Linked DNA regions of Archangium violaceum. The protein of the gene in region 2 interacts with the protein of the main gene of each other region in a pairwise test. Links are inferred from orthologs where the notes say so. Each region holds a gene or a part of one and is shown on either strand. Other genes may lie near its edges.

Region 1 (3,803 bases), 7.7 Mb from region 2 along the record:
GTGTCGCGCAACATCATCACGTCGGTGGTGGCCGGCGTGTTCATGATGTTCTTCATCCTGATGGTGGCGGCGTTCTTCTCCATCGATGCGCAGGCCATCGTCCGCTACTTCCTCAGCCTCGTGCCGGCCGAGTACGGCACCGACGCGAAGCTGCTGCTGGAGCGCATCGATCGCTCGCTGTCCGGTGTGGTGCGCGGACAGGTGACCATCTGCCTGGTCAATGGCGTGCTCACCTTCGTGGGGCTGCTGCTGTTCGGCGTGAAGTTCGCCTTCCTGCTGGCCACGGTGGCCACGGTCTTCAGCCTCATCCCCATCTTCGGGACGATCCTCAGCTCGGTGCCCATCGTGCTCATCGCGCTGGCGGACGGCTTCCAGAAGGGGTTCGCCATCCTGCTGTGGATCATCGGGATTCACGCGCTGGAGGCGTACTTCCTCAACCCGAAGATCATGGGCTCGGCGGCGCGCATCCACCCGGTCATCGTGGCCTTCAGCCTGATCGCCGGGGAGAAGATGTTCGGACTGGTGGGCGCGCTCTTCGCGGTGCCCGTGGCCTCCCTGGTGGTGGCCTGCTTCGATTACGCCCGCCTCAAGGCCCAGCCCACCCTGGCCGAGGTGCAGCTCGAGAAGGTCGAGACGTCCAAGTAGTCCTGAGCCACACGGGTTGCATCCGTGTGTGTCCCCTCTCCCAAGGGGAGAGGGTCTGACCCGGGGCCCACGTTCGGGAAGAGTAGGAAACGATGCGGACTCACCCGCTGCAGGCCGCCTCGCAGCGCGAGTCCCGGCAGATGACGAGGCAGCGCCCGCACTCGATTCCGTTCACCGGGCACGTCCCACTGCACCGCACGTTGGAGCAGTTCGGCCCGTCCTGCACGTGGGTGGGGTTCGTCCCCTCGCCACAGCACGCGTTCCCCGTGCAGTCCGAGTCGTTGTAGCAGACGCGGTTGGACAGGGGCTCCGGAGCAACACCGAAGTCCCCCTCCACCGGGCCGCACCCGGCGGCCCATCCGAGCACCGCTCCCAACACGAGGGCGGCGAGTGGAACAGAGCGGGTGCGGTGCATATGTCGACTCCTTACCGGTTCATCGAGCCGAGGAATTCGGCGTTCGAAGCGGTCGGACGCATATGCTTGAGCACGAATTCCATCGCGTCGATCGGCGTGAACGGGTGCAGTACCTGACGAAGCGCCGTGGTGCGGATGAGGTCCGACGGGCTCAGCAGCAGCTCCTCCTTACGCGTACCGGACTTGTTGATGTCCAGCGTCGGGAAGATGCGCTTCTCCATCAGCTTGCGGTCCAGGACGATCTCCGAGTTACCGGTGCCCTTGAACTCCTCGAAGATGACCTCGTCCATGCGGCTGCCGGTGTCGATGAGCGCGGTGCCGATGATGGTGAGGCTGCCGCCCTCCTCGATGTTGCGCGCGGCGCCGAAGAAGCGCTTGGGCTTGTGCAGCGCGTTGGCGTCCACACCACCGGAGAGAATCTTGCCCGAGGCCGGCACCACCGTGTTGTAGGCGCGCGCCAGACGGGTGATGGAGTCCAGGAGGATGCACACGTCGTACTTCTGCTCGACCAGGCGCTTGGCCTTGTCGATGACCATCTCCGCCACCTGCACGTGGCGCGTGGCGGGCTCGTCGAAGGTGGAGCTCACCACCTCGCCGCGCACGTTGCGCTCCATGTCCGTCACTTCCTCGGGGCGCTCGTCCACGAGCAGCACGATGAGGTAGACGTCCGGGTGGTTCTTCGAGATGGCGTGCGCGATGTTCTGCAGCAGCACCGTCTTACCGGCCTTCGGCGGCGCCACGATGAGGCAGCGCTGGCCCAGGCCGATGGGGCAGAACAGGTCGATGATGCGCGTCGTCATCTCCGACCCCTCGTGCTCCAGCTTCAGCTTGCGCGTGGGGTAGAGCGGCGTGAGGTTGTCGAAGAGGATGCGCTCGCGCGCCGCCTCGGACAGCGGGTCGGCGAAGTTGACCTTGTCCACCTTCTGCAGCGCGAAGAAGCGCTCGCCCTCGCGCGGCTGGCGGATGGGCCCCGTCACCGTGTCGCCCGGCCGCAGGTTGAAGCGGCGCACCTGCGACGGCGACACGTAGATGTCGTCCGGGCTCGGCTGGTAGTCGCTGTCCGAGCTGCGCAGGAAGCCGAAGCCGTCGCTCAGCAGCTCCATCACGCCTTCCGCGTGCACCTCGAACTTCTTGTCCGCGATGCCCGACAGCAGCGCGAAGATGAGATCCTGCTTTTTGAGACCCTGATAACCCTCGATGTTGAAGTCGTGGGCCATCTTCGCCAGGTCGGTGATCTTCATCCGCTTCAGGTCATTGAGCTTGATGACCTGCATGGGAGCGCCGTCGCGCGTCACCTCGGTGACCACGGGCGCCTCGGCCGGCTCGGGGGCCGCCGGCTGCGCGGCGGGCTCCTCGTGCGTCGCGTGGGCGCGGACCTCCTGGTACTCCTCGTCTCTCACAGGGTGGGAGGGAATCGGCGTCAGCACCGGGCGCGGCGTCTCGGAGACGGACTCCGAGGGAGCCTCGGGCTCGGTGTCCTCCTCTCGACGGGCGGCCGTCCGGCGGCGCGAGGGCTTTTCGGTGTCGTCCCGGTCCGCGGCCTTGGCCCGCGTCGTGCGACGCTTGGGCTTCTCTTCTTCGGCCTCGATGACTGCGGTGTCCAGGACCTTCTCTTTGGGGGAACGGGCTTTGGCCATGTGCTTGGGGGGCTACGGGCGGGCGCCCTGGCATGTGGGGCGCGCACGGGAATGTCGTGAAAGATGTCCGTGAGGTACGCGAAGCGCGAAACGCCCTCGGCGGGTCACCCTGGATCCCTTCTTGCCGGGACCTCACGGGTGGTGGAACCATGTACAGGGAAGAGATGGCGCCTGAGGTGTGACAACAACCCTCATGAGCCGCTGCAAGAGGTTATTGACCACCTCCGGAGCTGTCAAGGCATCCTCGCTTCCTGCCCAGTCAGGCAGCCGACGCCTCGAATTATTTCAGTTCATCCGCCGAGCCTTCATCCGTGAACTCCTCGAAGACCGCCGACGCCACCCGAGCCGAGCAGCTCCGCCGCGAGCTCGCCCACCACAACCACCGCTACTACGTGCTCGATTCTCCGGAGGTCAGCGACGCGGAATATGACCGGCTGATACGGGAGCTGCAGGAGTTGGAGGCCCGCCACCCCGACCTCATCACCCCGGACTCGCCGACCCAACGGGTGGGGGGTGCCCCGGCCGAGAAGTTCGAGAAGGTGGTCCACCGCGCTCCGATGCTCTCGTTGGCCAACGTCTTCAACCACGAAGAGCTTTCCGATTTCGACGAGCGGATCCGCCGCCAGACGGGGCTGGCGCAGGTCGCCTACGTGTGCGAGCCCAAGCTCGACGGCCTGGCCGTCACCCTGCACTACGAGCACGGGCGCTTCGTCCGGGGCGCCACCCGCGGCGACGGCACCGAGGGCGAGGACGTCAGCGCCAACCTGCGCACCATCCGCAGCCTTCCCATGGAGCTGCTGCCCCAGGACGGGGTGAAGGTGCCCGGGGGCCTCGAGGTGCGCGGCGAGGTCTTCATCTCCAAGAAGGACTTCAAGAAGCTCAACGACTCGCGGGAGCAGGAGGGCGAGCCGCTCTTCGCCAACCCCCGCAACGCCGCCGCCGGCAGCCTGCGGCAGTTGGATCCGCGCATCACCGCCACGCGCCCGCTCTCCCTCTACCTGTACGAGTGCGTGCCCGGCGAGGGCGTGCCCGCCTTCCGCTCGCACACGGAGAAGCTCGAGTACCTCAAGTCGCTCGGGCTGCCGGTGAACCGGTACGTGCGCGTG
Region 2 (3,740 bases):
ATGAAGTCCAACGGACGCGTGGCCACCGGCGACCTGCGCCTCACCCCTCACGAGGTGCGCGTGCTCGCCCTCATCGACGGAGTGCGCTCCACCGGCCAGCTCCTCACCGACGTCCCCCAGGACGCCGACCACGTGCTGCGGCTCGTGTTCCTCCTCAAGGATCTCGACGGGGTGTCCTTCGCGGCCGTGGCCCAGCGCGCGGCCCCTCCTCCGCCACAGGCCCCTGCCTCGGCGCCCCAGGCCGGCGCGCCCGCGCCTGGACGTGCTGTCACTGCCCCTGGTGTCACCCAGGCCGGCGCACCCGCGCCTGGACGTGCCGTCACCGCTCCTGGTGTCGCCCAGGCCGGTGCCACGCCCCAGGCCGGTGCACCCAACGCTGGACGCGCGGTCACCGCTCCAGGTGTCGCTCCGGCCGGCGCACCCGCGCCTGGACGCGCTGTCACGGCTCCGGGTGTCGCCCAGGCTGGCACCACGCCCCAGGCGCCACGCCCGGCGGCGCCCGCCCCCACCACTCCCGCGGCGAAACCGGCTGCTCCCGCGGCGAAACCGGCCGCTCCCGCGGCGAAACCAGCGGCCCCCGCTCCCGTGGCGAAACCGGCCGCTCCCGCTCCGGCCCCCGCCGCTCCCGCCGCCAAACCAGCCGCTCCCGCACAGGCTCCCGCCGCCTCGGGAGCCACTCCGGGTGCCGACGAGATTCCCGTCCTCCGCGAGCTGGCCGAAAAGCTCAAGGAGCAGAACCACTTCGAGCGCCTGGGCCTGGGGGCGGACACCAACGGCCCGGCGGTGAAGATCGCCTACTTCAAGCTGGCCAGGCAGTACCACCCGGACACCCTGCCGCCCGGCGCGCCTCCAGAGCTGGAGAAGCTCAAGGCCGACGTCTTCGCCTACATCGGCGAGGCCTACCGGACGCTCTCGGACGACAAGGGCCGCGCCGCGTACATCGAGGAGCTCAAGCACGGCGGCGGCAAGCAGGAGCAGCAGGTCGACGTGGAGGCCATCCTCAAGAGCGAGGAGCTCTTCCGCAAGGCCGGCCTGCACATCAAGGCCAGGAAGTTCGCCGAGGCGGTGAAGATCCTCGACGAGGCCATCCAGCTCAACGGCGAGGAACCCGAGTTCTACGCCTGGCGCGGCTACGCCCGCTTCTTCACCTTCGAGGACAAGAAGGTGGCCTACACCGAGGCCTTCAAGGACATCCAGTTCTGTCTGAAGAAGAACGAGAAGGTCGCCTCGGCGCACTACTTCCTGGGTGTCATCGCCAAGCTTTGCGGAGACAACAGCGGCGCGCTGAAGCACTTCCAGAAGACGGTGGAGATTCAGCCAAATCACATCGACGCGCAGCGGGAGATCCGCATGGCGGCGCAAAAGAAGTAGGGTGCGCCACCTCGGGAGCGCCACCGTGGGCTCCCCCACACGAGGAGAAGAGTCTTGCCGTTGACCGGAAAACAGCGCCGCCAGCTTCGCGGGCTGGGACACCACCTGGAGCCGGTGGTCATCGTGGGCCAGTCGGGCGTCACCGAGGGCGTCATCGCCGCCGTCGAGCAGGCGCTGCACGACCACGAGCTCATCAAGGTGAAGATCCACGAGGGTCCAGAGGACCGCCACGAGGCCGCCGAGAAGCTGGCCCAGGGCACCAGCGCCGAGCTGGTCCAGCTGCTGGGCCGCACCGCGCTGCTCTTCAAGAAGCGCGCGGAGGACTCGGAGTTCGAGGACTACTGAGGCAGCGCCCTCAGCGGGTGAAGCCCGCGGCCTGGGCCGCCACTTCCACCCCCGCGCCCAACCTGTCGAGCAGCGCGGGGCCGAAGTACTGGTGACGGGCCTCGCCCTGTCCCGCCGTCACCAGTTCCGGCGTGTCCACGTACCCCACGTAACCGTCCGCCAGTCCCAGCACCCCCGTGGCGCCCGTGCGCCGCAACAGCGCCGACCCCGCCGCCACCGTGGGCTCGCCCGGCAGCAACAGCAGCTCCAGCGGACCCAGCACCAGCGCCCCCACCTCCGCCGTCCGGGAGGACGACGCACACAGGAAGTTGTCCCCCGCCGCCCGCGAGTACGACGGCACCAGCCGCGAGGCGTCTGGCCTCGGCAGCGCCACCTCCGCTCGCGCAAAGGCCAGCCTCGACGTGCCGGCCGCCACCGGCGCCGCTCGCTCGGCCAGCCCCGCCACCGCCCGCGCGTAGGCCGCCGCCTTCTCCACGCCCTCGCCCTCGTCGAAGGACACCGAGACGTTGCCCGCCGCCCCCTGCAGCACCAGCGCCACCCCACCCTTCTCCTCGCGCAGCAAGCTCAAGCGCCCCGGCCAGTCCGGATCCACGAAAGCCCTCTTCCTCGGAACCACCGTGGGGTGCGAGGAGAACACCAGCAGCTCCGCCACGGGCCCGGACGCGCTCCTCAGCACGGCGCGGGTGAGCGTCCCATCCGGGTCCTCTCCACCCGAGCGCGAGCGCACCAGCCCCGGCTCCCGGGCCTCCCCCACCTCCAGCGTGACGTCCGTGAGCTTCGCCGCGGCCTGGTGCAGCGCCTCGCTGGCTCCGGCCACCGCCGCCTCCAGCGCCTGCTTCCGGTACCGCCCGGTACCGGCGAGCTGCGACACCAGCCGCGGGTCATACCCTCCGAAGGACGAGTGCGAGTGCGTGGCCACCACCACCAGCCCCTGGAGCCCCAGGTCGGCGGCACGCTCGCGCACCGCGGCCACGAGCGCGTCGGGCACCAGCAGCAGCTCCAGCGACACCAGCCCCACCTTCACGTCCCCCACGGCCAGCACCACCGCGCGGGCCCTCGGCGGGAGGTCCGCCTGGCTGGCCTCCGGACGAAGAGGCCCATAGCCAGCCACCACCACTGGAAAAGGCGGCTCCAGGTCCACCCTCGCCGCGCCGGCGCGCAGGAGGCCCTCGGCGCGCGCCTGCCCTCGCACCACGGGGGTGCGCTCGCCCCACCGCCCGCACCAGTTCCATGACGCCAGCGCGTACGCGGACCCGAGAGTCAGCACAAACAGGGGAAGCAGGGAACGAAGGAACCGCCGCCAGCGGGGAGACATGGGGGGTGGAAGCCTACCTCCAAGCGGGGAATTCCGGGTGCCCGGCTGCTCGTCCGTTCCTCACATCCCCTGTGGGCGGAATACCTTTGGACGAGGCAACCGTTCTCCAGTTCCGTTCGGCACCCGAAGGGGATAAGGGCAACGCACATGTGCGGGATCTTCGGAATCGTCGGTCACCCGGAAGCGTCCAACCTGGCGTACCTCGGTCTGCATGCGCTCCAGCATCGCGGCCAGGAGTCAGCGGGCATCGTCGCATCGGATGGCCAGAGTCTGCGGGCCCATCGTGAGATGGGGCTCGTGGCGGACATTTTCACCGCGCCGGTGATCGAGCAACTGCCGGGCGGCGCGGCCATCGGCCACGTGCGTTACTCCACGGCGGGCGTCAGCCAGCTCAAGAACGCCCAGCCACTCACGGTGGAGTACGTGGGAGGCCACCTGGCCGTGGCCCACAACGGCAACCTCGTCAACGCGCAGGAGCTGCGCACCTCGCTCGAGGCCGACGGCGCCATCTTCCAGTCGGACTCGGACACCGAGGTCGTCATCCACCTCATCGCCCGCTCCCGGCAGCCCACCTTCGAGAAGAAGGTCGTCGAGGCGCTCTCCAAGGTGAAGGGGGCCTACAGCATCCTCTTCCTCACGGAGAAGAAGCTGGTGGCGGTGAGGGACCCGAACGGCTTCCGCCCGCTGGTGCTCGGCATGCTGAAGAACA

The links.
Region 1: the proteins of yhbY (region 2) and rho interact in binary tests that used the Escherichia coli proteins (3 or more experiments, as listed by UniProt). The link is inferred for Archangium violaceum from one-to-one orthologs.

Annotation. Positions count from the first base shown.
Region 1 is NZ_CP069396.1:3,111,703-3,115,505, reverse strand. The notes cover bases 385-3,321. They hold rho (transcription termination factor Rho), read right to left. Parts: upstream 2,698-3,321; coding sequence 1,072-2,697; downstream 385-1,071. Other genes in these bases: ligA (NAD-dependent DNA ligase LigA), read left to right, coding at 3,009-3,321; JRI60_RS12970 (hypothetical protein), read right to left, coding at 746-1,060; JRI60_RS12975 (AI-2E family transporter), read left to right, coding at 385-645. In the rest of the region: more of JRI60_RS12975, read left to right, coding at 1-384; more of ligA, read left to right, coding at 3,322-3,803. UniProt on the Escherichia coli protein: Facilitates transcription termination by a mechanism that involves Rho binding to the nascent RNA, activation of Rho's RNA-dependent ATPase activity, and release of the mRNA from the DNA template.
Region 2 is NZ_CP069396.1:10,831,836-10,835,575, forward strand. Bases 197-3,070 are described here. They hold yhbY (ribosome assembly RNA-binding protein YhbY), read left to right. Parts: upstream 197-1,425; coding sequence 1,426-1,716; downstream 1,717-3,070. Other genes in these bases: JRI60_RS43055 (DUF4388 domain-containing protein), read left to right, coding at 197-1,371; JRI60_RS43065 (neutral/alkaline non-lysosomal ceramidase N-terminal domain-containing protein), read right to left, coding at 1,727-3,031. Outside these bases: more of JRI60_RS43055, read left to right, coding at 1-196; purF (amidophosphoribosyltransferase), read left to right, coding at 3,179-3,740.